Linked DNA regions of Gemmatirosa kalamazoonensis. The protein of the gene in region 2 interacts with the protein of the main gene of each other region in a pairwise test. Links are inferred from orthologs where the notes say so. Each region holds a gene or a part of one and is shown on either strand. Other genes may lie near its edges. The genes, in order: J421_RS34570, rlmN and ftsZ.

The links.
Region 1: the proteins of rlmN (region 2) and J421_RS34570 interact in binary tests that used the Escherichia coli proteins (3 or more experiments, as listed by UniProt). The link is inferred for Gemmatirosa kalamazoonensis from one-to-one orthologs.
Region 3: the proteins of rlmN (region 2) and ftsZ interact in binary tests that used the Escherichia coli proteins (3 or more experiments, as listed by UniProt). The link is inferred for Gemmatirosa kalamazoonensis from one-to-one orthologs.

What each region holds. Positions count from the first base shown.
Region 1 is NZ_CP007130.1:431,628-441,377, forward strand. Bases 3,896-7,138 are described here. They hold J421_RS34570 (winged helix-turn-helix domain-containing protein), read right to left. Parts: upstream 6,823-7,138; coding sequence 4,096-6,822; downstream 3,896-4,095. Other genes in these bases: J421_RS29670 (hypothetical protein), read right to left, coding at 3,896-3,968; J421_RS29680 (MFS transporter), read right to left, coding at 6,938-7,138. Also shown: J421_RS29645 (chemotaxis protein CheA), read right to left, coding at 1-1,374; J421_RS29650 (response regulator), read right to left, coding at 1,371-1,751; J421_RS29655 (hypothetical protein), read right to left, coding at 1,865-2,419; J421_RS29660 (hypothetical protein), read right to left, coding at 2,416-2,631; J421_RS29665 (DUF2306 domain-containing protein), read right to left, coding at 2,677-3,381; more of J421_RS29670, read right to left, coding at 3,378-3,895; more of J421_RS29680, read right to left, coding at 7,139-8,230; J421_RS29685 (LysR family transcriptional regulator), read left to right, coding at 8,370-9,263; J421_RS29690 (GNAT family N-acetyltransferase), read left to right, coding at 9,374-9,750. UniProt on the Escherichia coli protein: Positively regulates the transcription of the maltose regulon whose gene products are responsible for uptake and catabolism of malto-oligosaccharides.
Region 2 is NZ_CP007128.1:3,885,980-3,895,268, reverse strand. Bases 6,349-9,130 are described here. They hold rlmN (dual-specificity RNA methyltransferase RlmN), read right to left. Parts: upstream 8,437-9,130; coding sequence 7,261-8,436; downstream 6,349-7,260. Other genes in these bases: J421_RS16890 (hypothetical protein), read right to left, coding at 8,450-9,130; J421_RS16900 (LytR C-terminal domain-containing protein), read left to right, coding at 6,874-7,332; folK (2-amino-4-hydroxy-6-hydroxymethyldihydropteridine diphosphokinase), read left to right, coding at 6,349-6,863. In the rest of the region: J421_RS16945 (GAF domain-containing protein), read left to right, coding at 1-22; trpD (anthranilate phosphoribosyltransferase), read left to right, coding at 33-1,079; transcriptional repressor LexA, read right to left, coding at 1,140-1,748; J421_RS16930 (indole-3-glycerol phosphate synthase TrpC), read left to right, coding at 1,891-2,679; J421_RS16925 (phosphoribosylanthranilate isomerase), read left to right, coding at 2,676-3,398; trpB (tryptophan synthase subunit beta), read left to right, coding at 3,406-4,635; trpA (tryptophan synthase subunit alpha), read left to right, coding at 4,632-5,510; J421_RS16910 (dihydroneopterin aldolase), read left to right, coding at 5,521-5,877; more of folK, read left to right, coding at 5,874-6,348; more of J421_RS16890, read right to left, coding at 9,131-9,289.
Region 3 is NZ_CP007128.1:3,581,925-3,591,245, reverse strand. What follows is about bases 5,872-8,685. They hold ftsZ (cell division protein FtsZ), read right to left. Parts: upstream 7,978-8,685; coding sequence 6,766-7,977; downstream 5,872-6,765. Other genes in these bases: ftsA (cell division protein FtsA), read right to left, coding at 8,388-8,685; J421_RS15465 (M23 family metallopeptidase), read right to left, coding at 5,872-6,422. Also shown: ATP-dependent DNA helicase RecG, read right to left, coding at 1-1,989; signal recognition particle-docking protein FtsY, read right to left, coding at 2,225-3,157; J421_RS15470 (hypothetical protein), read right to left, coding at 3,237-5,054; more of J421_RS15465, read right to left, coding at 5,151-5,871; more of ftsA, read right to left, coding at 8,686-9,321. UniProt on the Escherichia coli protein: Essential cell division protein that forms a contractile ring structure (Z ring) at the future cell division site. The regulation of the ring assembly controls the timing and the location of cell division.

The DNA.
Region 1 (9,750 bases), on a different replicon or contig from region 2:
GTCGCGCGTCGAGAAGCCGGGCGCGCACAGCACGTCGAGCAGACGATCCGACGACAGCGTCTCCCCGGCCGCGAGCAGCCCGCGTGCGTGCGCGCGGGCGGCCACGCGCTCGACGTCGATGCCCGCGCCGTCGTCCTCGACCTCGATGCGGATGCGGTCGCCGGCCGCGGCGGCGCGGAGCGTCAGGCGCCCCTCCGGCGGCTTGCCCCGCGCGCGGCGCTCCTCCGGCGGCTCGATGCCGTGGCTCACCGCGTTGCGCACGAGGTGCAGCAACGGCTCCAGCATCCGGTCGACGACGACCTTGTCGATCTCCGTGCTCTGTCCGTGGAACTCGAGCGCGACGCGCTTGCCCGACTCGCGAATCGCGTCGCGCGCCGCGAACCGGAGCCGCTCGAACACCTCGCCGACCGGCACGAGCCGGATGCGCGTCACGCTCTCGCGCAGCCGTCGGAGCTGGCGCTCCATCACCGCGTTGGTCTCCTCGAGCGCGTCGCGCACGCTCGCGAGATCGCCGCCGGCCGCCTGCCGCAGCACGTCGTCGAGCCGCGAGCGGCTGACCACCAGCTCGCCGACGAGCCGCATGACGCCGTCCAGCCGCGCGAGGTCGACGCGGACGACGCTCGCCGCGGACGGCGCGGGCATCGGCGCCTCCGACCCCACGACCGGCGGCGGTGGTGCGTGCGTCACGCCGACGGTCCACCGCAGTCCGTCCGCGGACCACGCCTCGTCCGGCGCGCTCGCCGACGGCACCTCGACCCAGAAGTCGAACACCAGGCCCCCATCGACCATGCGCGGCTTCGCGTCGAGCAGCGCGCCGAGCGACCGCAGGCGCGCGCGCACGGCGTCCACGCCGATGCCGCGCTGGGCGAGATCGACGCTCGGCACGAACTCGAAGTGGTACACGGTGCCGTCGACGTCGCCATCGACCGGCTCATCGATGCCGGGCGGCCGAGGCTCGTCGGTCGGGGCGCGTGCGAGCGGCGCGATCCGCGCGAGCGCGGCGACGGCCGCGGTCACGTCCGGCACGCCCGCTCCGGTGCGGCGCGCGGCGATGCACTGCTCGAGCAGCTCCGCCCCCGCGAACAGCGCGTCCACGAACCCCGGCGCCGGCGGCGACGCACCGTGCTCCGCGGAGCGCAGGGCGCCCTCGAGCGCGTGCGCGACGCGCTCCGCGCTAACGTCGCCGACCATGCCGGAGAGGCCCTTCAGCGTGTGCAGGCTCCGGAACAGGTCGCGCAGGATCCGCGGATCCGGCGCGTGCGCCGGCGCGGTCGCCTCGAGGTCGAGCAGGGAGCGCCTAACGACCGCGAGGTGCTCGTCGCACTCGGCGTAGTAGTCCTCGATGAACTGATCGAAGAACGCGCCGCCGGTCACGCGCGGCTACCCGCGTCCAGCAGCGCGCGGATCTCGGGCGCGAACGTGGCCGGCTGGAACGGCTTCGTGAGATAGCGCGTCGCGCCCTCGCGCAGGGCGCTGGCGCGGCTCTCGTCGTCACCGCGCGTCGTGACGACGACCACCGGCAGCGCGCGGAAGCGCTCGTTCGTGCGCATGAAGCGCAGCACCTCGAGCCCGTGCACGTCCGGCATGTTCAGGTCGAGCACCACGAGGTCGACCGGCACGAGCGCCAGCCGCTCGATGGCCTCGAGCCCGCTCGCGGCCTGGTCGAACGTGACGTCGCCGAGCTCCCGCAGCGACGCCATGATCATGCGCCGCATGGTGGGCGAGTCGTCCACGACCAGGATCGTTCGCATGCGGGCATGGACGGCGACGGGGAGAAACGGACGAAGCTGTCGCCACAAGCTACAGCGCGCCCCTACCCGCGACTACCGGTGCCCCGCTCTCCCTCCGGCGCGGCGCGAGCGGCTCAGCGCCGCACGCCGAAGCGCAGGCGGAGGTAGCTCGCCCCCTCGACGCGCCGCGCCGTCGCGAACGAGCCTGAGTCGCTCGCCGCCAGGCGCTCGGAGATCGCGTACTGCAGCACGATCGCCCCGACCGAGTCCTGCGGCAGCACGTTCGGGTTGGCCACGAACCGGCTCGGGCCGTCGCAGCAGAGCGGCAGCGGCGCCGCCACGTCGAACCGGGTCCGCGTTCCCACGCGCAGGACCGCGCGCCGCTGCGGGTCGACGTCCAGGGTGAGGGGCACCCACTTCGCCCCCGACGGCAGTGGGGCCTCGGCGAGGACCTGCGGGTCCGACCCGACGCGCTCCAGCGCGACGTACGTCTCGCCGGCGCGCGGCGTCGTGACGCGGAAGGCCCACGGCAGGAACCCGCCGGGGTGCGCGGGCGGCTGGTGCCACACCACGATGTCGTGCCCGACGCGATACGTCGCGCCGCCGGCCATCCAGCGGTCGCAGGCGGCGCCCGCCGCGAGCACGAGCAGCACGCGGAGCGCCGTCGTCGTGAGCGTGGAGTGTCTCATCCTCGCGCCTCCGTCACGAACGTCCACCGTCGTCGCGGAGGATCCCGCGACGGCAGCTCGTCGGCCGGATTCGACGCGGAATGGTCGAGCGCGCGGCGGCGCGCGGCGACCAGCTCGAGGATGAGGGCGCGGCGGTCCTCCGCGCTCAGCGGCTGATTATCGAGCAGTGCGAGGATGAGGCGCTCGCAGTCGGCGGCGGTGAGAATGATCATGCCGTCACGATGCGCGGGGCCCGTCACTGGCCCGTCAACAGGGCGTCACGCGGGCCCCCTCACGGCTGCTGGAAGCCGAGCGGCACCTCGGGGCTCATGAGCGAGGCGCCGCCGTCCGCGTCGGATGATCCACTCCGCGACGACGACGTTGATCACCCAGCCGGCGCCCATCATCACCGCACGCGGCAGCTCGCTCGGCTTGCCGTGCGCGAGCAGCGCCCACGGGAGGTGCGTCAGCACCTGCGTGCCGGCGCCCATGCCGATCGCGTAGGCGCGCGTCATCCACGCCCCGTGCGCCGCGAAGTCGCGGCGGCGCACCGCGTCGAGCGCGAGCACCATCGACGCCACCATGGCCGAGCCGAACACGAGGCGCTCGAGGTAGACGCCCACGCCGTCGCCGGCGGGCCACGGATAGAACTGCGCCATCCACAGCCCCGTGAGCGCGGCCACCAGCCCGCACACGCCGAGCACGCGCCCGGCCGCGCGGTGCCAGCCGCGATGCCGCCGACGGAAGGCGGGCGCGAACTGGAACGCGCCGAGGATGCTGAACGGGATCACGGCGAACACGTGGAGCACGACCGGCAGCGGGTGCGCGAAGAACCGCGCGTTCTCGACGGTGACGGCCGCACCGCGCGCCAGCTCGACGAGCCTGGCCGTGCCGGCCGCAGCCGGCACGAGGCTCAACACCACCAGCAGCGCCGGCACGCGCCACGCGGCGCGGTTGGAGACCGGCATGGCGCGCGCGCTCATCGCCGCACCAGGCGCAGCCCGGCCATCACGACGAGGTCGTTGCGCGCGTCCGCGGCGCCGGGACCGTTCAACGGCTTGAAGCCGGTCACGTAGTCGCGCGTCTCGAGGCGCAGCCGGATGCGGCGCACGCCGATCTCGCCGCCGACGGCGCCGTACGCCGCGACGTCGTGCCGCGCGTCGACGTCCAGGCTGCGATAGTCGTAGCTCCGCGCGCCCGCGCCGATGCCCGCGAACGGCGCGAACGTCACGCCGTGGCCCGCGATCCACCGCGGGGCGCGCGCTTCGGCGCCGACGTCATAGGTGAACACGTCGAGCTTCGGCTGCGAGGCGGCGGCGACGTCGCGGCTGCGCGCCCAGCCGACGGTGGCCGTCACGGCGAGCGTCGGGCGCACGACGTAGGAGAGCTGGACGGCGTTCATGTTGCCGCGCTTGATCGCGTCCCGCTGGGCACCGGTCGGCAGCATGGTCCCGGTGGGCACGAGAAGCTCCCACCGCGACTGCTTGGCGTGCGACTCGGCGGTCTGCGCGGCGAGGGGGCTGACGATCGTGCAGGCCAGCGCGGCGGTGAACAGCGAGCGAGCGGTCATGGCGGCGGCTCCCGTGTTGGCGTGGTGTGTGGTCCCGACGCCAGCCAAGCTGCGGGAGTCGCCCGCCCGTCGAATCGACCGAAAGGTGCAGAGGGGGGTGTAGTCGGGGGGTGTAGACCCGCCGCGGCTACAGCAGCCGCAGCTCCTTCGCCCGCGCGAGCGCCTCCGTCCGGTGCCCCACGCCGAGCTTGGCGTACGCGTTCGCGACGTGACGCTTCACCGTCGCCTGGCTGATGGAGAGCTGATTTGCGATCTCCTGGTTGCGCAGCCCCGCCGCGATGAGACGCAGGACCTCGAGCTCGCGCGTCGTGAGCGCCTGGCCGGGCCCGACGTCCGCGATCGGTGCGGGAGCCGCTTCGGACGGCGCCGGCGCGTCGAACGCGGCGAGCAGCCGCCGAGTGTACTCGCCATCGCCGATGCCGCGGGCGGCCGCGTGGCGGAGCAGGTCGCGCATGCGCCGCCCTTCGTCGACGAACACGCGCAGGTAGCCCGCGGGCTCCGCCAGCGCGAGCGCGCGCTCCAGCGGACGGAGCGCGCCGCGCACGTCGCCGAGCGCGCGATGGGCGAGCGACTGCAGCGCGAGCGTCTCGATGACGCTTCCCGTGCGTCCGCCCGCCTCCGCCGCGTCCGTCAGGCGCTCGAGCAGCCGCACGGCGTCGTGCGCGGAAAGCTCGTCCGCGCCCGTCTCGTGTCGGGCGATGAGCACTCTCGCGAGCGTGACGTGCTCGAACTCGCGCGCGTACGCGAGATCGTCGCGCACCGTCAGGCCGCGCTGCGCGACCCACTCCATCGCCTCGGCCAGCCTTCCCTGCGAGAGCCAGACACGCGCCTTCATCGCGGCGATCGGGCGCACCCGCGGGATCGGGCTGCGGACGTCGTGCGACGCGGCCTCGTCGAGCAGCGCGAGCGCGCCCGACGGATCGCCGCACGACTCGCGCACGCGGGCCATCGCGGTGCACCACCGCTGCCGGTTGCCCGCGTGCGCGCGCTGCTCCGCCGACGCGGCGATCGTGCGCAGGTGGCCCAACGCCGCCTCCACGTCGCCGCGCTCGCGATGCAGCTCGCTGAGGCCGAGATGCAGCTCGTCCGTCTCGGCATGAGCGGTCGCGGTGTGCGCCGCCTGCCGCAGCCCGTCCTCGTAGATCGCCGCCGCCTCGCGAAGACGGCCCTGCGTCGCCCGCACGTCGCCGAGGACGAAGGTCCCGCGGATGGCGTCGAGCGCGTGGCCCGCCGCGCGCATGAGCGCGAGCGCGTCGGAGAACGTGCGGTAGGTCGCTTCGAGGTCGCCGTGCGCCCAGTGCGCGAGCGCGAGCAGCGCGGTGGCGGTCGCGCGCGCCGCGGCGTCGCCCGACGGTGTCAGGTCGAGCGCGCGCCGCGCGTGCTCCACGGTCCCGGGCACGTCGCCGCGCGCCTGCACGAGATAGACGCGCGCCGACGCGAGCTCGAAGGACAGCGTCCGGAATCGCGCCTCGTCGTCGACGATCATCTCCGCGCCGTTCGTCGCGGCGAGCCACCGCTCCACGTCCCGCAGCCTCGGCTCGGCCGCCTCCAGCTCGCCGCCGTTCAGCAGCGCCCACGCGTAGCCCATGCTCAGCACCGGCCTCGCGCGCACCACGGCGTCGGGGAGCGACTTCACCCGGCCCAGCCACTGCGCGGACTGGTAGCTCCGATCCTTCTCCGGCCACGCGGTTTCCAGCAGCCGCGCCGCGCGCTCCCAGTCCTCGGCGGCGAACGCGTGGCGAACGGCGTCGGCCGACGCGCCGGCGTGCTCGAACCACGCGCTCGCGCGGCGATGCGACGCACGCGCACGCTCGGGATCCTCGCGCATCGCGTGCGTCTGCAGCACGTCCGCGAAGAGATGATGATAGCGGAACCATTCGCGCCGATCGTCGAGCGCGACGACGAACAGGTTCCGCCGCTCCAGGCTCTCGAGCAGCGCCTGGGATCCGTGCTCGCCGGTGACGGTGTCGCACAGCGGGCCGCTGAGCCGGCTCAGGATCGCGGTGCCTAACAGGAACCGCCGCACGTGGTCGGGCTCCGTGCTCAACACCTCGTCGACGAGATAGTCGGCGACGAAACGGTGATCGCCGGAGAACCCGTCGACGAACGCGCGCACGTCCTCACGCCCCTGCATCGACAGCGCGGCGAGCTTGAGCCCCGCGATCCAGCCCTCGGTGCGCCGCTCGAGCGTCGTGGTGTCGGTCGTGGTGAGGCCCAGCGCCATCACTTCGTTGAGGTAGGCCGACACCTCGTCCGGCGTGAACCGCAGGTCGGCGGCGCGCAGCTCGGTCAGCTCGCCGCGCGCCCGCAGCCGCGCGAGCGGCAGCGGCGGCTCGGCGCGGCTGGCGACGACGACGTGCATCCGCGGCGGGAGATGATCGAGCAGGAACGCCACCGCGGCGTGGATGGGCGCGGCGTCGACGACGTGGTAGTCGTCGAGCACGAGCATGCAGTCGTCGTCGACGGCATCGACGTCGTTGATGAGCGACGTGAGGATCGTCTCGATCGCCGGCGGTCGGGGCGACTGCAGTTCCACGAGCGCGTGCCGGCCGACGGTCGGATCCACCTGCTGCAGCGCTCTCACGACGTACGCCCAGAACAGCGCGGGGTCGTTCTCGGTCGCGTCGAGCGACACCCAGCCGGCGCGGTCGGCCGACTCCGCGAGCCAGGCGGCGAGCAGCGTCGTCTTGCCGAAGCCCGCGGGCGCCACGACGAGCGTGAGCTTGCCCGCCGCGCCGTGCCGCAGCCGCCCGACCAGCCTGGGGCGCGCGACGAGATCGGCGCGCGACCGCGGCACGTAGAGCTTGGTCTCCAGCAGCCCCGGCGAGCGCTCCGGTGCGGCGCTGGACAGCAACGCGAGGCGTGCGGGACGGGACGGAGACACGCTCGGCCGGAGGAGAAGTGGCGAGGACTGGGCGGGGTGTCGAAGGGTGCAGGTGGGAGCGCGTCATCGCCAGAGGGCACGGCCGTTAGGCCGCATTCGCGCAGGTCCGCGCCACCGGTGCGCGACGCACGCGTGCCGACGCCGAGACCGCGAGCGCGACGACGATCAGCGCGGCCGCGACGCCGAACGTGACGCGCATGCCCGTGGCGACCGCGGCGGGCGGCGCCGTCGCCACGTCCGTCGCGCCCGAGGCGAGCGCGAACACGGCGCCCATGACGGACGCGCCGCTGACGAGGCCGAGGTTCCGCGACAGCGTGAGCAAGCCCGCGACGACGCCGCGCTGTCCGGCCTCCGCGTCCGCCATCACGGCCGTGTTGTTCGCGGTCTGGAACAGCGCGTAGCCGACGGTCACGATGGCGATCGGGCCGACCCAGCCGGGGATGCCTAACGCCACGGGCGACGCGCACGCGAGCGCGGCGCCGACCGCCATCGCGCCGAGTCCGACGAGCGTCGCCACGCGCGTGCCGAAGCGGTCGGCGGCGCGACCCGCGGGCACGCCGGCCGCCGCGGTGACGAGCGGACCGACCGACAGCGCGAGGCCGACGAGCGCCGGCGTCAGGCCGAGCGCACGCGAGAGGTGGAACGGCCCCACCACCAGCGTCGCCATCATCACCGTCGAGACGAGCGCGTTCGACACGAGTCTCGCGCCGAGCACCCGATCGCGCAGCATCGACGGGAACGCCGACCCGGCGCGGGCGAACGCGGTGCGGTCGGTCGTCCGCGTGCGTCCGACGGCGGGCAGGTGCCGGTACGCGAGCAGCAGCGCGACGATGCCTAACGGCACGTCGACGAGGAACAGCGCCCGCCAGCCCGCGCCGGCGATCAGCACGCCGCCGAGCGACGGACCGAGCGCGGTACCGAGCGCGGACATCGTGCCGAGCAGCCCCATCGCGCTGCCGGTGCGCGCGTCCGGCACCGTGTCGCGCACGAACGCGATGGTGAGCGCCATCATGACCGCCGCGCCGAGCCCCTGGGCGGCCCGCGCCGCGATCAGCGCCGGCAGCGTGGGCGCGAGGCCGCACAGCAGCGAGGCCGCGGTGAACGTGGCGATGCCGGCCAGCAGCAGCCGTCGCCGGCCGACGAGGTCACCGAGCCGCGCGACCCCGACGACGAGCGTCGTGACGGCCAGCAGGTACGCGACGACGACCCACTGCACGGCCTGGAACGATGCGCCGAACGCGCGGGCGAGCGTCGGCAGGCCGACGTTGGCGACGCTCGTGCCGAGCGCGGACAGCAGCGTGGACAGCGACAGGCTGGCGAGGGCCCAGCCGACGGCGGGAAACCGCTCCGCGCGCGGGGTGTCGACGAGTGTGTGCAAGGAGCCTCCGGGAGAGCGACTCCGGCAGTGGAGTCGTCCGCAGGGTAGGCCCGTCCGAGCCGAGGCGGAACGCGCACGAGTTGCACGTCATTCGTGCACGCGGCGCCACATCTCGCCGCGCGCGTGGTATGTTCGGCCGATGGCGCGCCCCGACCTCAACCTCCTCGTCACCCTCGACGTGCTGCTGACCGAGGGGAGCGTGGCCCGCGCCGCTCGGCGCCTGCGCCTCAGCCCCTCGGCCATGAGCCGCGCGCTCGCCCGGCTGCGCGCGACGACGGGCGACCCGCTGCTCGTGCGGGCCGGGCGAGGGCTCGTGCCGACGCCGCGGGCGCTGGAGCTCCGCGAGCGGGTGGGGCGAGTCGTGGAGGACGCCGCGGCGGTGCTGCGTCCCGCCGAGCGCCTCGAGCTCGCGAGCCTCGTTCGGACGTTCACGCTGCGCACGAGCGACGGGTTCGTGGAGAGCTTCGGCCCCGGACTCGTCGCCCGCGTCGTCGCGGAGGCGCCGGGCGTGCGCCTGCGCTTCGTGGGCAAGCCCGACAAGGAGAGCACGCCGCTCCGCGACGGCTCGGTCGACCTCGAGACCGGCGTGGTGGAGGAGTCGACCGGTCCCGAGCTGCGCGCGCGCGTGCTGTTCCACGACCGCTTCGTCGGCGCCGTGCGCGCCGGACACCCGCTGAGCGAGAGCGAGCCGACGGCGGAGCGCTACGCCGCCGGCGGGCACGTCGCCGTGTCGCGGCGCGGATCGGAGCGCGGGCTGATCGACGAGGCGCTGACCCCGTTAGGCATCGAGCGCCGCGTCGTCACCATCGTCGACGGCTTCGCGGCGGCGCTCGCCCTCGCCCGTGGATCCGATCTGATCGCGACGGTCCCCGAGCGGCACACCGGCGTTCTGCGCGCGGGCATGCACAGCTTCGCGCTGCCGTTCCCGTCGCCGGAGGTGACGGTGTCGCTGCTCTGGCATCCGCGGCTGCACGCCGACCCGGCGCACCGATGGCTGCGCGGTCTCGTGCTGGAGTGCTGCTCGGCGACCTGACGGGGCGGCACGCAGGTCAGCCCCTGCGTTCAAGCCGGCGAGCGTGGTGGATCGGTACCGTGAGGCGCGTTCCCGCCCCATCGCGCGCCACGCCGACCGAGGACCACCCCATGCCCTTCGCCGCCCGCCATCGTCGCGATCCCGTGCCGAGCATCGAGCCGCTGCCGGGACTCCTCGTGCGACGCGAGGACGACGCCGAGTTCATGGCGTCCATGCAGGGACGCACGCCGGAGGAGATGACGCGTCGCTTCGCGGCGGGCCATCGCGCCTACGTCGCGTGGCACGACGGCACGCCGGCGGCGTGGGGCTGGGTCGCGACGCGCAGCGCCGAGATCGGGGAGCTCGGCTCCAGCTTCGGCATCCCGAGCGGCGAACGCTATCTGTGGAACTTCGTCACGCTCGCGGCGCACCGCGGTCTCGGGATCTATCCGCGCCTGCTCGACGCGATCGTGCGCCACGAGTCGCGCGACACGTCGGACGCGTCGCC
Region 2 (9,289 bases):
CGACGTGATCGCGGTCGCATGAGCGAGCGCGCATGAGCGGCCCGGCCCCCGACGCGCTGCGTGACGCGCTCCGTCTGCTCGCCGCCGGACAACCGTTAGGCGGGGACGCCGTCACCGCGGCGTTCGACGTCGTGATGCGCGGCGAGGCGACGCCGGCGCAGATCGCGGGGCTGCTGATCGCCCTGCGCGTGCGCGGCGAGAGCGGCGAGGTGGTCGCCGCGGTCGTGCGCGCGATGCGCAGCGTGATGGTGCCGCTGCCGGTCGACGACCCGGACGCGCTCGTCGACACGTGCGGCACCGGCGGCGGCACGGTGCAGACGTTCAACATCTCCACCGCCGCGGCGCTGCTGGCCGCCGGCGCCGGCGCCCGGGTGGCGAAGCACGGCAACCGGTCGAACACGACGCGGTCCGGAAGCGCCGACGTGCTGGAGGCCCTCGGGGTGCCGATCGACTGCCCGCCGGAGCGCATGCGCCGCGTGCTCGACCAGGCAGGCATCGTGTTCATGTTCGCTCCGGCCATGCACCCCGCGATGCGCCACGTCGGTCCGGTGCGGCGCGAGCTCGCCATTCCCACGGTGATGAACATGGTCGGCCCGCTCGCGAACCCGGCGTCGGCGGGGCGGCAGGTGGTGGGCGTGGCCGAGGTCGGCCGCCTGCCGCTGATGGCCGGCGCGCTGGCCTCGTTAGGCAGCGTGCACGCGATGGTCGTCTACGGCGAGCCTGGCCTCGACGAGATCTCGCCGCTCGGCCCGACGCGCGTGCTCGAGGTGCGCCGTGGCCGCGCGACGCCCGAGGCGTGGACGATCGACCCGGCGGAGCACGGCTTCGCCGGCGTGCGCGAGTCCGACCTCGCCGGCGGCAGCCCGGAGGAGAACGCGGGCGTGATCCTCGAGGTGCTCGCCGGCGGCGGACCGGCGGGCGCGCAGGCGGCGGTGGTTCTCAACGCCGCCGCCGCGCTCTACGTGGCCGGGATCGCCGACAGCTACGCGGACGGGATCGGCGCGGCGAGGCGCGCGCTGGAGCGTGGCGACGGGCTCCGCGCGCTCGATCGGATGCGAGCGGCGTACGGCGACGCCTGATCCGAAAACACGACGGGCGCCCCGAAGCGGGGCGCCCCGAATACGTCGACGCGTGGTCGGTCAGTAGCGGCGGAGCACGCCGACGACGACACCCTCGATCGTGATGTCGTTCTCCGAGACGTAGATCGGCTCCATCGTCTCGTTCGCCGGCTGGAGGCGGATGCGGCCGTCCTTCTCGCGGTAGAACTTCTTCACCGTGGCCGAGGTGCCGCTCGTCATCGCGATGACCATCTCGCCGTTGTCGGCGTTGTGGCGCTCGTTCACGATGACGAAGTCGCCGTCGGAGATGTGCGCGTCGATCATCGAGTTGCCGCGCACCTTCAGGACGTAGTGGCTGCCCGACTTGCGGAGGAACGACTCGGGCACCGCGAGCGTCTCGCCGGAGGCGACGGCCTCGATCGGCATGCCGGCCGCGACGGCGCCGAGCAGCGGCAGCTCGACTGCGCGGGGGAACGTGTCCGAGGGCAGGATCTCGATCGCGCGGCTCTCGTTGTAGCTGCGCTTGATGTAGCCCTTCCGTTCCAGGTTGGTCAGATGTTCGTGAACGGTCGCCAGAGAGTTATAGTTGAACGTCTCGGCGATCTCCTCGAAGCTCGGCGCGTAGCCGTTGCGCTCGGAGTAGCTGCCGAGGTACGTCAGGATCTCGCGCTGGCGCTTGGTGAGCGGCATGGGATTCCTCGATCCGGTGGGGTACGTTCGGCGCGGACGCGCGATCGGACGTTGCCCGAACATCTGCCGAATTCACGTTAGCCGAACAGCGGCCGAAGTGCAAGATTTTTCCCACTGGACGCCCCCCACCGGCACCCTGGGCATGCTCGTCGACGAGGCCGAGCGCCGCGGCCGGGCGCTCGAGCCCCGAGCGGGTGAGCTCGAGCGGCTCGCCGCCGACGCGCCCCTCGTCCCGTCGTTCGCCCGTGCGCTGCGACGCGCGTCGGTCGGCGTGATCGCCGAGATCAAGCGCCGCTCGCCGTCGAAGGGCGACATCGCCCCGGGCCTCTCCGCCGCCGACCAGGCGCGCGCCTACGCCGCCGGCGGGGCCGCCGCGCTCTCGGTGCTCACCGAGCCGACGCGCTTCGGGGGCAGCGAGGCGGACCTGCGCGACGCCCGCGACGCGGTGTCCGTTCCGCTGCTGAAGAAGGACTTCCACGTCGCCCCGGCGCAGGTGATCGAGGCCCGCGTCCTCGGCGCGAGCGCGCTGCTGCTCATCGCCCGCGCGCTGCGCCCGACCCAGCTTCGCGCGCTCGCCGCGCTCGCCGCCGACGTCGGCCTCGACGTGCTCGTCGAGGTGCGCGACGAGCGCGAGCTGGAGACGGCGCTGTCGACCGAGGCGGCAGTAATCGGCGTCAACAACCGGAACCTCGAGACGCTCGCCATCGACCTCGCGACCGGCGAGCGGCTGGTGCCGCTGATCCCGCCCGACCGCGTCGCGGTGTTCGAGAGCGGTGTGAGCACGTCGGCCGAGGTCGAGCGCGCCGCGGCGGCCGGTGCCGACGCCGTGCTCGTCGGCTCCAGCGTCTCCGCGTCCGCCGATCCGACCGCCGCGGTGCGCGCGCTCGCCTCCGTCGCACGCGTCGGCCGACGCGCGTCGGTGGCGGCATGATCGGGCGCCCGGTGGAGCGGCGCGGCCCGGCCGTGAAGTTCTGCGGCCTCACCCGCCTGCAGGACGCGGCGGAAGGCGCGCGACTCGGCGCACGGTACCTCGGCGCGATCTTCGCCGGCGGGCCGCGACTCGTCAGCTCCGCGAGCGCCGCGCAGATCTTCTCGGCCGGCCGCGCGGCGGCGGCGCTGTCGTGGCAGTCGGTGCCGCGGTGCGTCGGCGTCATGGGCACGCAGTCGCCGTCGGAGATCGCGGAGCTGGCGGGCGAGGCGAGCCTCGACGCGGTGCAGCTTCACGCCGACCCGACGCCGGAGCACGTGCAGCGCGTGCGCGAGGCGACGGGGCGCGAGGTGTGGGCGGTGCTCCGCGTGGAGGGCGCCGCGCTGCCGCCTAACGCGGCCGAGCTGTTCGCCGCCGCCGATGCGGTGGTGCTCGACGCGAAGGTCAACGGAAAGCTCGGCGGCACGGGCGTGGCGCTGGACTGGCTCGCGCTGCACGACGCGGCCGCTGCGGTACGTGGCGCGACGCGGCTCGTGCTCGCGGGCGGGCTCACGCCGGGGAACGTCACGCGTGCCGCCGAGGCGATGCACCCCGACGTCGTCGACGTGTCGTCGGGGGTGGAAGAGGCGCCGGGGCAGAAGGACCACGCGCTCATGCGCGCGTTCGCACAGGGCGCCGCGGCGGTCGCGCCGCGCACGCAGCCCGGTACACCATCTCAGTGAGCTCGCAGTGACGACGCCCATCGACGCGGCCACGGCCGCCGCGCCTAACGATCGCTTCGGCGCCTTCGGGGGCCGGTACGTGCCCGAGACGCTCGTCCCCGCGCTCGACGAGCTGGAGGCGGCGCTCGACGCCGCATTGCGCGATCCCGCGTTCCGCGCGGACCTCGACGACATGCTGCGCAACTACGTCGGCCGGCCGTCGCCGCTCACCGCGGCGCCGCGACTCGGCGCGCGCGTGGGCGCACCGGTGTGGCTCAAGCGCGAGGATCTGAACCACACGGGCGCGCACAAGATCAACAACACGGTGGGCCAGGTGCTGCTCGCGCAGCGCATGGGGAAGAAGCGCATCATCGCCGAGACGGGCGCGGGGCAGCACGGCGTCGCCACGGCCACGGTGTGCGCGCGCTACGGCCTCGAGTGCGTCGTCTACATGGGCGAGGAGGACATGCGGCGGCAGGCGCTGAACGTGTGGCGCATGCGGCTCATGGGCGCGACCGTCGAGCCGGTGACGAGCGGCACGCGCACGCTGAAGGACGCGACGAGCGAGGCGATCCGCGACTGGGTGACGAACGTCGACACGAGCCACTACATCATCGGCTCCGTGGTCGGCCCGGCGCCGTATCCGCGCATGGTGCGCGAGTTCCAGGCGACGATCGGGCGCGAGGCGCGCGCGCAGATGCTCGAGCGCGCGGGGCGGCTGCCGCAGACGGTCGTCGCGTGCGTCGGCGGTGGGTCGAACGCGATGGGGATCTTCGCCGGCTTCGTCGACGACCGCGACGTCGAGCTGGTCGGGGTCGAGGCGGCGGGCGAGGGGCTCGACTCGGAGCGCCACTCCGCGTCGCTCACCCGCGGCACGCCCGGTGTGCTGCATGGCTCGCTGAGCTACCTGCTGCAGGACGCCGGCGGTCAGGTGCATCCGGCCCACTCGATCTCGGCGGGGCTCGACTACCCGGGCGTCGGCCCCGAGCACTCGTTCCTGAAGGACAGCAAGCGCGCCGAGTACGTCGCCGTCACCGATGCCGACGCGCTGCGCGGCTTCACGCTGCTGAGCCGACTCGAGGGGATCATCCCCGCGCTCGAGACGTCGCACGCGATCGCGTGGGTGGAGCAGCAGTGCGGGCGGTGGAAGTCGGACGAGCCGGTGCTGATCTGCCTGAGCGGCCGCGGCGACAAGGACGTCGCGCAGGTGAGCGAGATGGGCGACCTGCCCGACATCGATACGGAGAACGGCCGATGACCGCGACTTCCGGCACACCGGGCGACGAGCTGACCGGCGGCGGCGAGCGATTGGAGGTGGGCATCGAAGCACGCATGCTCGTGACGCCTAACGGCTTCGCGCGCACGAACGCGATCGACGAGAAGTTCGCGAGCCTGCGCGCGAGTGGTCGCAAGGCGCTCGTCGCGTACATCACGGCCGGCCATCCCGACGCCGCGCGCTCGGCGGAGCTGCTCGCCGGTCTCGCCGACGCCGGCGCCGACATCGTCGAGGTCGGGGTGCCGTTCTCCGACCCGCTGGCCGACGGCCCGGTGATCCAGCGCTCGTCGCAGATCGCGCTCGAGGCGGGCATGACGCTCGACGGCACGCTCGACCTGGTCGCACGCGTGAAGCCGCGCATCCCGTCCGTGCTGTTCACGTACCTCAACCCGCTCATCGCCTCGGGCGGCGACGTGCTGCAGCGCGCGGTCGACGCAGGCCTGGACGGCGTGCTCGTGACGGACCTTCCGGTCGGCGCGGACCCGGAGCGTGAGGCGTGGCTCGGCGGCGGCTCGCTCGCGTTCGTGCGCCTGGTCGCGCCGACGACGCCGGCCGATCGCATGGCGGAGATCGCGCGCCACGGCTCGGGCTTCGTGTACCTCATCAGCCGACTCGGCGTGACGGGCGAGCGGAGCACGATGCCGGCGACGCTGCCCGCGACGATCGAGCGGCTGCGCGGCGCGACGACGCTGCCGATCTGCGTCGGCTTCGGCATCTCGCGCCCGGAGCAGGCCGCCGAGGTGGGCAAGCTCGCCGACGGCATCGCGGTCGGCAGCGCCCTCGTGCGCGCGGCGGGTGAGAGCGTGGAGCGCGCGCTCACGCTCGTGCGCGACATGCGCACCGCGCTCGACGGCTGACCGGCGCGCGATGGGCGACTCGCTCGCCGTCTCGCTGCGCGGCCTCCGCTTTCACGCGCTCGTCGGCATCCTGCCGCACGAGCGCGAGATCGCGCAGCCGCTGGAGGTCGACATCACGGTGTGGCGCGACGACGCGTCGCGGGCGGCGCCGCTGCTCGACTACCGCGCGCTGCACGACGTCGTGTCGGCGCGCGTTCGTGGCGCGGAGATCCGGTACCTCGAGGACTTCGCGCACGACGTGTGCGACGGCGCGCTCGCGCTCGACGGCGTGGCGCGCGCGCGCATCGCGGTGCGCAAGCCGCACGTGCCGCTCGGTGCGCCGCTGGACCACGCCGAGGTCGTGCTGGAGCGCGAGCGCGCGTCGTGAGCGTGGAGCAGGCCTACGTGGCGCTCGGCTCCAACCTCGGCGACCGCGCGGCCCACCTCGCGTTCGCGCGCGACGAGATCGCGCGACTCCCGGACACGCGCGTCGTCGCCGCCACCGACGTCGAGGAGACCGCTCCACACGGTCCGGTGGAACAGGGGCCGTTCCTGAACCAGATGCTGCTCGTCGAGACCTCGCTCGGGCCCGAGGCGCTGCTCGATGCGCTGCACGACGTCGAGCGTCGCGCGGGGCGCGACCGCCGGCGCGAGGTGCGGTGGGGGCCGCGTCCGCTCGACTGCGACATCGTGAGGTACGGCGAGCGCGCCATCAGCACGCTGCGTCTCACGCTGCCGCACCCCGGCATCGCGTCGCGCGACTGGTGGCGTCGCGAGCTCGCCGCGTTAGGATCCGATTCCGTGACCGACACCAACAGCCGTCCGACGACGTCCCACGACGTGCACCTCGCGCTCCCCGCGTGGGCGCAGGTCGGCGAGAAGCGCCTCGCGCACATCAAGCGAGTGACCACACTGCTCGCGCAGTGGGCGCCGGTCATCGCATGCGACGAGGGCGAGGCCGCGGCCATGCGCGACGCGGGCGCCTGGCACGACGCGCTGCGCGATGCGCCCGAGGCGCTGCTGCGGGACCTCACCGGCGACCACGAGTCGCCCACGGAGCTGCTGCACGGTCCCGCGGCGGCGGTGATGCTCGAGCGCGAAGGGGAGACGCGCACCGAGGTGCTCGACGCGGTGCGGTGGCACACCATCGGGTCGGCGCGGTGGGGACGCGTGGGGCGCGCGCTCTACGTCGCCGACTTCCTCGAGCCGGGGCGGAAGTTCGCGGCGACCGACCGCGCGTTCCTCGCCGCGCTCGTCGGTCGCGACTTCGACGGCGTGCTGCGCCAGGTCGTGCGCATGCGGATCGAGTGGTCGCTGCGCGAGGGGCTCGAGATCTTCCCCGAGACGGCGAGCTTCTGGAACTCCGTGCGCTGAGCGCGACGCGATGAAGATCGGCCGCTGGATCCTCGCCCTGCTGCTGCTCGGCGTGCTCGCGTGGGGCACCGCGTCGCGCTGGACCAAGCGCGAGGCGTCGCGCGCGACCCGCGCCGACACCACACCGCCGGCGCCGAAGATCCCCGACGACTCCACGGCCCGTGCGCCGAGCGGGGTGCGCGTGCGCGTGCAGGTCGTGAACGCGACGACGATCAACGGCCTCGCGCGCCGGGCGACACGCTGGCTGCGCGACCGCGGGTTCGACGTCGTGGAGATCGGCACCACGCGCGACCGAATCGACAGCTCGCTGGTGCTCGATCGCAGCGGCCACCCCGACTGGGCGCGCCGCGCGGCGAAGGCGATGGGCGGGGCGCGCGTGGAGTCGCGCCCCGACAGCTCACGCTACCTGGATCTCACCGTGCTGGTCGGCCGTTCGTGGCGCCCGCCGGCCGAGACGCTCGACCCGTAGCTGCCCGCACGCGGCGGCGATGTCCACGCCGCGGCTCTTGCGCACCGCCACCTCCACGCCGCGCTCGCGCAGCTCGCGCGCGAAGCGGTCGATCTCGTTCGCCGGCGTCGGCACGAATCCCACCGCGCCGCCCGGGTGCAGCGGGATCAGGTTCACGAACGCGCGGCAGTCCAGGGCGAGCGCCGCCAGCTCGCGCGCGTGCTCGAGCCGGTCGTTGACCCCGCCGAGCATCACGTACTCGAACGTCACGCGGCGATCGAACTCCTTCGCCGCCGCGATCACCTCGGCGAGCGGGTACTTCGTGTTCACCGGCATGAGCGTCGCGCGCAGCGCGTCGTTAGGCGCGTGGATCGACAGTGCGAGGCGGAACTGCTCCGGGCGCTCGCCCAGCGCGACGATGCCCGGCAGCACGCCGACCGTCGACACCGTGATGTGCCGCGCGCCGATGCCGAACCCCTTCGGGTCGTTCAGGATCGACAGCACACGGTCGACCGCCTTCCAGTTCATGAGCGGCTCGCCCATGCCCATGAACACGATGTTCGTCGCGACGAGCGGCGGATCGAGCAGCGCGAGCTCGCGCACCTGTCCCGCGATCTCGAACGGCTGCAGGTTGCGCGCGAAGCCCATCACGCCCGTCGCGCAGAACGAGCACTTCAGCGCACATCCCGCCTGCGACGAGATGCAGAACGTGAGGCGGTCCGCGTCGGGGATGGCGACCGTCTCCACGGCCTGCCCGTCGGTGAGCCGGAACAGGAACTTCTGCGTGCCGTCGCTCGATCGCTGACGCGCCGTGCACTCCAGCCGTGGCAGCTCGAAGTGCTCGTCGAGCTCCGCGCGCAGCGCCTTCGGCAGGTCGGTGATCTCGTCGAACGCGCGCACCGGCCGCTCCCACAGGCGCGGCACGATCTGGCGCGCGCGGTACGCGGGGTGCCCGCGCTCGCGCAGGAACTCCGCGACGACGCGCTCGGCCTCGGCGGGCGCGAGGTTCAGCAGGTTGAACCGACCGCCCGGGCCGTGCGTCGGGATGGGCACGCCCCGCGGACGCGACGCCGCGGCGCCGTCCGCCTCCGACCCACCGTCGAACATCGGTAGCTCGACGCTCATCGCGTCCCGTGCCTCATCGGATCTGCGTGCTGAAGGAGAACTGCCAGATGGAGCCGAACCCGGGGTCGCTCCCCTCGTGCGCGACTCCTACCGCGAAGCGCGTTCCGCGGAACGCGACCCCGAGCCGCGTGCGCGTCTGCGAGCTCTGGAAGTCGTTCGCCTTCGCGACCGCCGCGCGCGCCTCCGCGAAGCGCCACCGGCCGCTCGCGTAGAGCCCCGTCTCGCGCGTCGCGCCCCGCGTGACGTCGGTCGCGAGCCCCATGCGCACCTCCTGCGCATCGTCCGGGCCGGCGACCCGCGCGTCGGCGCCGAGGTGCAGCCCCGGGCGCTCGATGCCCTGGTTGAACGGCCGCAGCAGGTACGTCGCCGCGGCGACCCGCAGGTCGAGATGCCCGCCGAGGTGGTCGGCCATCACGCCGAAGTCGAGCGCGCCGGTGCTCGCCGTGACCGTGTCGGACGTCCCCGAGCGATATCGCGCCGCCGCGCCGACCACGAGCCGGCGCTTGGCGGCGCCACCGAATCGGTGCGCGGCGAGCAGCGAGGCGACCGACGTGTAGTATGGGATGGAGCCGAGCACCGTGGGGTCGCTGTCGCCCGTGCGATCGAGGCCGCCGACGCTCATGCGCGCGAGCCCGACGCCGAACGCGGTGAGCCCGCGGGTCGCGACGACGGTGCCCACCTGGCCGTCCACGCCGCGCGTCTCGGTCGCGCTGAGCGCCGCGACGGCCGCACTGAGCCGCACCGGGTGCAGGGGCAGGATCGCCGCCGGGTTGAACAGGCCGCCGCCGCCGGCGTTCGACAGCGCGGGGATCTCGCCGACCGTGCCGAGTGGGAAGTCGAGCAGGGCGCGCCC
Region 3 (9,321 bases), 300 kb from region 2 along the record:
GTCGGCGACGGCGCGGGCGATCTCGTTCAGCTCCTCGTCGCGCAGCGGGTCGGCGACGCGGAACGTCGGCTGCCCGCTCTGCCGCTCCCCGAACAGGTCGCCCATGCCGCGCAGCCGCAGGTCGGCGCGCGCGATCTCGAAGCCGTCCTCGGTGTCGACTAAGATGTGCAGCCGCTCCGCCGCCTCCTGCCCCACGTCGCCGAGCAGGATGCAGTACGACGCCTCGCCGCCGCGGCCCACGCGGCCCCGGAGCTGGTGCAGCTGCGAGAGCCCGAACCGCTCCGGGTGCTCGATCAGCATCACCGTCGCGTTGGGCACGTCGATGCCGACCTCGATCACCGTCGTCGCGACGAGCACGTCGAGCGCGCCGTCGCGGAACGCGCGCATCACGGCGTCCTTCTCGTCGCCCGGCATGCGGCCGTGCAGCAGTCCCACGCGGCGCCCCTTGAACGCACCCTCGGAGAGCTCCTCGTACGCCACCGTCGCGGCCTTCAGGTCGGTCTTCTCCGACTCCTCGATGAGCGGGTACACGACGTACGCCTGGCGGCCCTTGTCGAGCTCCCGCTCCACGAACTGCAGCACGCGCTCGCGGCTGCTCTCGGGGCGCAGCGCGCTCGTCACCGGCTGCCGACCCGGCGGCTTCTCGTCGAGGATGCTCACGTCGAGGTCCCCGTACAGCGTGAGCGCGAGCGAGCGCGGGATCGGCGTCGCGCTCATGAGCAGCACGTCGGGGCTCTCCCCCTTCGCGCCCAACGCCTTGCGCTGCTCCACGCCGAACCGGTGCTGCTCGTCCACGATCGCCACGCCGAGCCGCGAGAACGCGGTGGCTTCCTGCACCAGCGCGTGCGTGCCGACGACGAGCAGCGGCGCCGGCTGCGCGAGCAGCGTCGCCGCCTCGCGACGCGCCTTCGCGCCGAGGCGTCCGGTCACGAGCACGGGCACGATGCCCAACGGCGCGAGCAGCTTCGTGAACGTGCGCAGGTGCTGCTCGGCGAGCAGCTCGGTCGGCGCCATCACCGCGGCCTGCCAGCCGTTCTCCATCGCGAGCAGCGCGGCGAACAGCGCGACGACCGTCTTGCCGCTGCCGACGTCGCCCTGCAGCAGCCGGTGCATGCGGCGCGGGCTCGTCATGTCGAACACGATCTCGCGCAGCGCGCGCGTCTGCGCACCGGTGAGCTCGAACGGCAGCGCCGCCTTCAGCTTCGTGGTGAGGTCGCGCCGGTTCTGGAACGCGATGCCGTGGCGCGACTCGCGCGCGAGCGCGTTCGCGCGTCGGTGAAGGATCTGCACCGACAGCAGCTCCTCGAACGCGAGCCGCGCCCGCCCCGCCATCGCCTCGGCGATCGACGTCGGCCGGTGCACCATGCGCAGCGCGTCGGGCAGCGGCGGCACGGCGGCGCGCGCGATCGTGGGCGCGGGCAGGTACTCCGTGACCTGCGGCAGCAGCGCGTCGAGGTGCGCGTCGACGAGCCCGCGGATCTGCTTGAACGACAGCCCCTCCGTCGCCGGATACACCGCGAGCACGCGCCCGCCGGCGGTCCCCTCCTCCTCCGCGCCGAGGTTCACGAACTCGCGCGGCTGGAGCTGCCGCCCGTGGAAGAAGCGCACGGTGCCGGAGAGCAGCAGCAGGTCGCCTTTCTCGATCGTGCGGTCGAGGAACGGCTGCCCGGGCCACGACACCTCGATCATGCCGCTCGCGTCACGCACGACGGCCTGGAACACGCGCAGCCCCTTCCGCGTCGGCAGCACGCCCTTCGAGATGACGCGCCCGATGACCGTGCCGTCCATCCCCGGCTCGAGCTCCGCGATGCGCTTCACGGTGCTCGCGTCTTCGTAGCGGTGCGGCACGTGATACAGCAGGTCGCCCGCCGTCTGCACGCCGAGTCGCGCGAGCGCGAGCGCGCGCGCCGGACCGACGCCCTTGAGGTACGTGACGGGCGTGTCGAGCGTGACGCGGGGAGCGGACGGCGCGCGGCGCGGGGCCGACATGACTAACGCGGGGGATTGGACGAACGCCGAGGCACGAGTAACAGGACGCCGGTGCTTGCCGTGTGGACAGGACGAACAGGACGGACAGGATGAACACCAACAAGAAAAGCAGTGCTGCTGTCGTTGGTTCTCATCCTGTCCGTCCTGTTCATCCTGTCAAAGACGAACAGCAACGGTCATGTCGTGTGTCCGCTGTTCATCCTGTCGAACGTCGGCCCGACGCGTCACGCCGCCGTCACGCCTCCACCAGCTCCTCCGCGAACTGCGCCGGGTCGAACGCGTGCAGGTCGCCCGCCTTCTCCCCCGTGCCGAGGAACTTCACCGGCACGTCGAGCTCCTCGTGCACGGCGACCACGATGCCGCCCTTCGCGGTGCCGTCGATCTTCGTCACGACGAGCCCCGTCACGGGCACCGCCTCGGTGAACGTGCGCGCCTGCACGACGGCGTTCTGCCCGATGGTGCCGTCGAGCACGAGCAGCGTCTCGTGCGGCGCGTCGGGGATCCGCTTCGCGATCACGCGCGCGACCTTCTTCAGCTCCTCCATGAGCCCCGCGCTCGTGTGCAGACGGCCGGCGGTGTCGATGATGACGACGTCCACGCCGCGCGCGATGCCCGCGTCGATCGTGTCGAATGCGACGGCCGCCGAGTCGGCGCCCGCCTTCGCGCCCACGAACTCCGCGCCCACGCGTTCGGCCCACACGCGCAGCTGGTCGATCGCGCCGGCGCGGAACGTGTCGCCGGCGCCGAGCAGGACGGTCTTTCCCTGCTTGCGCAGCCGCGCCGCGAGCTTGCCGATGAACGTCGTCTTCCCTGCCCCGTTCACGCCGATCACGAGGATCACCGTCGGCTTTGACGCCGAGAGCTTCAGCGACGGGTCGCTGTTCCCCTCGCGCAGCTCCGCTTCCACGAGGCGTCGCAGCGCGTCCTGGAACTCCGGCTCGGTGCGAATGAGGCCGCGCTGCGCATAGCCGCCGATCTGGTCGACGAGCTTCAGCGTCGTCGCGACGCCGAAGTCGGACGCCAGGAGCACCTCCTCGAGCTGCTCCAGCGAGCCGTCCTTCACGCCGCCGCGGAGGATCACCCCCACGTCGGCGTTCGCGACGTCCTTGATGCGTTGCCAGAGCGACTTCTTGGGCGCGTCGCCTTCCTTTCTGAACAGCAGAGCCATCGACCGAGCCGGTTAGCGTGGAGCGGGGAGCGTGGAGCGTGGAGAAATCTACTCTACCCTCCACGCTCCCCGCTCCACGCTATCGCAGGCCCCACCGGCGCCGCAGCAACCACTCCGCGCAGAGCAGCGCCAGCGCCAGCGCGTAGAGCAGCCCGAAGTCGCGTAGCCGCGGCGTGAGGTCGGCCGCGCGCCCGCTGCCCACGGGGCCCGACGCGACCGTGGCGCGCCGCGGCAGCAGCTCGCGCGCGACGTTCACCACGAGCAGCGCGCCACCGCCCGGCACCGTGACGTCGTACGTGCCCGGGGCGAGGGGCGCGCTCGTCACCGGCTCGCCGCGCGTGCCGAAGTGCAGCCGCACCGTGTCGGCGCTCGCCGCGCCGCGCCGCCTGAGCACCGCCGTGACGAGCGAGTCGGCACCGCCGCGCCGCCACCGGATCGGCTCTCCCGCGCGCACGACCGCGTCGGCGACGACCGCGCCGCGCACGTCGCCGCGCCCCGCGGCGAGGAAGTCGAGGATGCCGCCCCACAGCCCCGTGAATGCGTCGGCCGCCGCGCCGCCGCGGAACTGCCAGCGCCAGAACCCCGTCGCGCCGACGACGATCACGCGCCGCGGCTGCTCGGCGCCGACGATCACGGCGCGCGGCGCGCCGCTGCGGGCGAGCCGCGCCCGCAGCACGTCGAACTCCGCGCCGGCGAGCGCGCCTCCGCCGAGATCCAACGGCGGCAGGCTGTCCCACGCGACGCCGGAGAGCGCGGCCGCGGCCGGCGATGCCGGCGCATCCGACGCGTACCATTCCGCGGCCGGCGCGGCGCCCGGCGCGGCCGGCGCCGTCGGAAAGAGCAACAGCGCGCCGCGCGTCGCCGCGCGCGGCGCGCCGAATACCGCGGTGTCGCCGTGCAGCACCAGCACGCCCGCGCTCAGCGCCACGCGCCGCACCTCCGCCTCGTCCACCGGCGCGAGCGTCCCCTCCACGCGCCACTGTCCCGGCGCGACGCGCAGATACGCGCGGGTCGGCAGCGACAGCGCGCCGCGCAGGACGGCGAGCATGCCGCGCGCGTCGAAGTCGGGCGCGGAGCTCACGAACACCGCCGCCGGCGCCGCGCTCACGTCGAGCGTCGTGGCGAGCGTGTCGTTGCGCGGCTCGCGATCACCCGCGGCCGCGATGACGGCGCGCAGCGGCACCGAGCCTGCGAGCCCGGCGAGCGGCAGACGCATCGACACCGTGCGCTCGCCGAACGCGGGCAGCGGTGCGACGCTCGTCTGCGCGCTCGAGCGTCCGGCGACGTCGACGCGCAGCGTGCCCGGCGCCGCACCGGCGGCGTCCGCGGCGAGCGACACGCGCACGTCGATCGTGTCGGTCGCGGCGGCGAGGCGTGTCGCGTCGATCGACGTCACCGCGGCATCCGGCCCGCGACGCGGCGACTCCACGCGCACGCGCGATCCGCGCGCCACGCCGCGCAGCGCGGCGGCGTCGTCGATCTCGCCGTCGGTCACGAGCTGCAGCACGCGCCCCGATGCCGCCGCGCGCTCGGCGAGCGACGCGATGGACGAGCGCGCGTCGTGCGGTGCGTCGTCGCCGCGCAGCGGGCGCGCGGAGTCGCCGATCGCCCACAGCGTGTCGCCGCCGAGCGCGCGCGCGACGTCGCGCGCGCGGCGGAACGCGTCGACGTCGCCGCCGCGCGTCCAGCTCGCGGACACGTCGAGCGCCACGACCGCGGACGGCGCGCGTGACCGTCCCGCGGGCGCGTCGAGCGCGAGCGCGGCGAGCAGCGTCACGGCGAGCGCGCGCAGCACGGCGAGCGCGAGTCGCGGCCCGAGCGCGGGCGACGAGCGCCGCGCATACGACAGCGCGGCGAGCACCAGTCCGGCCGCGGCGGCGGCGAGCCAGACGCTCACGCGCTCAGCCGACGTCGCCTGTCGGGGATTCCATCGTCACGACGGGCGGCGAGTGCAATCGACGCGCCGCCCGTGCATCGGTCGACGTGCGCGTGGTCAGTTCGCGTCGGCGACTCGCGTCGTGGCCGACGGTGCGCGCAGATCGAGCGCGGCGAACAGACGCGAGCGGAGCGCCGCGAACGCGCCGCGCTCACGCGCTGGAATCGGATCGGCGATCTTGTCGCGCAGCGCCTTGCGCGGGTCGCGCTGCACGCCGTCGACGAGCATCTCGAAGTGCAGGTGCGGCGCGGTCGCGAGCCCCGTCATGCCGACGTAGCCGATCGTCTTGCCGATGGCGACGAACGAGCCGCGCCGCACGCCCTTCGCGAAGCCGCGCAGGTGGCCGTAGCGGCTCACGTAGCCGTTCGAGTGCCTAACCTCGATGACGTTGCCGAAGCCCGACTTCCACCCCGCGTACGCGACGGTCCCCTCACCGATCGCGCGCACCGGCGTGCCGGCGGCCGCGGCGTAGTCCGTCCCCTTGTGCATCTTCCACTCGCCGAGGATCGGATGATTGCGCATGCCGAACACGCTCGAGATGCGGCGGAACTCCACGGGCGCGCGGAGGAACGCGGCGCGCAGCGACTTGCCGTACTGATCGAAGAACGTCGTGCTGCCGCCGCGCCGCTCGAAGCGGATGGCGTCGACTTCCTTGCCGCTCACCGTCATGCTCGCCGCGAGGATGTGCGCCTCGGTCGGCTTCCCTTCCGGATCGACCTTCCGCTCCAGCAGCAGGCGCACGGAGTCGCCCGGCTGGAGGTCGCGGTCCATGTCGACGCGGTACTCGAAGATGTCGGCGAGCTTCCACACGATCTCGGAGCGCTCGGCGCTCGGCAGCCGGTCGCCGAGCGCGGCGTGCAGCGCGTCGTGCAGGCTGGAGCGGATCGCGCCGCGGGCCACGAGCGTGTCGGTGCGCCACGCGAGCTTCTCCTCCATGCGCTGCCACGCGCCGGCGAGATAGCGGAGGCGCACCACGCGGTCGACGGCGGGCTTGTACGTGATCTCCTGCGGCAGCGAGTCGCCGGCGCGCGCGACCGTCGTCACCTTGATGCCCGCGCGCAGCGACGTCGCCTCACCGGCGGCGCGCAGCGCCTGCGCGGCGAGCACGCGGCTCACGCCGGCGCGCTGCAGCACCGACACGAGCGTCTCGCCGCGGCCGAGCGTGTCGACGCGCTCCCGCCACGCGGGCGCCACCGGCGCGGTGACGGGGAGCGCGACCTCGGTCGCCGCGTCGTTCACGGCGAGGTCGGTCACGGGGCGCGCGGCGGGGGCCTGCGGCGCGAAGTAGACGGCCGCGGCGGCGGCGCCGGCCACGACCACGTAGGTCACGGCGCGGGCTCGGCGGAGGCGGCGATCGTTGGGCGCCCCCGCGCGGTCCGAGGCGCGGCGGGCAGGCGGAGGGGATGTCGCGCCGGGGGGGCGGCGTGCGACTTGGTGTCGTTCACCAGGGAGCTCTCGGGGGGAGACGCGACGTACGTGGGCGTGGAAGGCTCCGGTCAGCCGCAGAGCCTAATGCCCGGTACGACCACCCGCAACACCTCACGGCGGCGCGACTTACCGAGGACCGGCGGGGCCGCGCCGCCGACTCGTTCCCTATGTGACGAACCGCGGGCGCACTCGTCACGAGCGCGCCCGCGGGCGGAGAGGCGAACCGGGGACCGCAGCGATCCGGTCAATCCATCTGCCGACGGATGAACGTCGGGATCTCCATGTCGTTCAGGTCCTGCGGCGTGCGGTCGGACGCCGGGTTGAGCGGCGCGGACAGCGGGGTCGTGCGCGGACGCGCCGCCTCCATCGCCGGCGCGGTGCGCGGCGCCACGACACGGGCGCCGGCCGGGGCGCGGTCGCGTCCGTCGCGGGTGAACGGGATGATGTTCTGCGCACCCGAGTTGCGCGACGCCTCCATCCCCACGCCGCCGACCTGCAGCTGCCGGTCGAAGCCCGTGGCGATGACCGTGACGCGAATCTCCCCCTGCATCGCCGGCTCGTGCACGGCGCCGAAGATGATCTCCGCGTCGTCGCCGACGGCGTCGTGCACGATCTCGTTGATCTGGTGCACCTCGCCGAGCGTCAGGTCGTTGCCGCCGGTGATGTTCACCAGCACGCCCGTCGCGCCCGACACCGACACGTTGTCGAGCAGCGGCGAGGAGATCGCCTGCTGCGCGGCCTCGGTGGCGCGGTTCTCACCGCGGCCCATTCCGGTGCCCATGAGCGCCGAGCCGCCGTTCTGCATCACGGTGCGCACGTCGGCGAAGTCGACGTTCACGAGACCGGTGACGCTGATGAGGGAGCTGATGCCCTGCGTCGCGTGCAGCAGGACCTCGTCGGCCTTCTTCAGCGCATCCTGGAACGGGATCCCCTTGCCGACGACGGCGAGCAGCCGCTCGTTAGGCACGACGATCATCGTGTCGACGTGCTTGCGCATCTCGGCGATGCCCTGCTCCGCCTGCCGCATGCGCTTACGGCCCTCGAACAGGAACGGCTTGGTGACGATGCCGACGGTGAGCGCCCCGGCCTCGCGCGCCAGCTCGCACACGACCGGCGCCGCGCCGGTACCCGTTCCACCACCCATACCGCACGTGATGAACACCAGGTCGGCGTTCTGCAGCACGCGCAGCACCTCGTCGCGGCTCTCGTCGATCGCCTGGCGCCCGATCTCCGGACGCGCGCCGGCGCCGAGTCCCCGCGTGAGCTTCTTCCCGATCTGGATCTTGACGTCGGACTTCGAGCTGAGCAGCGCCTGCGCGTCCGTGTTCACCGAGATGAACTCGACCCCCTCGAGGTGCTCGTCGATCATCCGGTTGACGGCATTTCCGCCGCCCCCGCCGACGCCCACGACCTTCATGCGGGCGTTCTGGGTGGCGCTCTCCTCGAATTCGAAGATCATGCGGGCACGACTCCGAGTGTGCTGCGTGTGGACGGGGAAAGAACGAAGCCGGGAGAGAGAGCTGCCGGGTCTTCGCGAGTCACGCGCGGCTGACGCAGGTGGGAGGCGCGGCCGGTGTCGTGACTCGGGCAGGGAGCGAATATAACACGTTTCGCCGCCGCTGCCATGTCGCCACCCGCTGCGCGGAAAGCGACGAAATGATGTCTAGCGCCGTCACGCGTTTTCCACAACAGCGGGCGACGCAACCGCGCGTCGGTGTGACGTCCGACACAGCGCGATCGGTGTGCCGCGCCACCCGCGCGGTCCGGCTGCCAGCGTGACGCCCGCCGCGCCAACGTGTCGGACTTGACAAGAGTTCCGCGCGCTTTCACGCCGCGCGTTAGGAACGCCGCTGCGCGTCGCACGGCTCAGAAGAAGTCCTGAAGCCACAGCTTCACGCGCTGCGCCCACTTGTCGACGCCCGGCGTCTCGATCGTGACGCGCTTCTTCTGCGGCGCACCGCCGATCGCCACGCGCGACGCGCCGTAGAGCGCGAGCCCGAGCACCGTCGCGTAGCCCGGTCCTTCCACCGACTCGCGCAGCCCCGTCACCTGCTCGCCCGGCGTGCCCACGCGCGCCGTCGTGCCGAACACGTCGCTCGCCAGCTCGGTGACGCCGGGCATCGCCGCACCGCCACCGGTCAGCACCACGCCGCCGCTCAGCCGACCACCATACGACGCGCCCTGCACGCTGCGCTGCACGAGGTCGAAGATCTCGTCGAGGCGCTGGTGCACGATGTGCGCGATCAGCTCGCGCGGGATCTGCCGCTCGCCGTGCGTCGCCGTCGCCGGCAGCGCGATGATCTCCTTCTGGTCGACGAGCGACTCGTACGCGACCGCGAACTGCTCCTTCAGCTGCTCCGCATCGTGCTGCGTGACGCCGAGTCCGTGCACGAGATCGTTCGTCACGTGCGCGCCGCCGAACGCGATCGTCGCGAGATGACGGATCTTCCCCTCGTGGAACACCGCGACGTCGGTGGAGCCCGCGCCGAGCTCGATGAGCGCCACGCCGAGCTCCTTCTCGTCCTCGGTGAGCACGGCGAGTGCGCTCGCCAGCGGCTCGAGCACGAGCTCGCGCACCTTGCACTCCGCGCGCTCCACGCTCTTGCGCAGGTTCGTCGCCGGCGACGCACCGATCGTGACGAGGTACATCTCCGTCTCGAGGCGCATCCCCGTCATGCCGACGGGGTCCTGGATGCCGCCGCCACGGTCGACGCTGTACTCCTGAGGGATCGCATGCAGCAGCTCGCGATCCTGCGGCAGCGGCTGCACGCGCGCGACCTGGTTCACGCGATCGACGTCG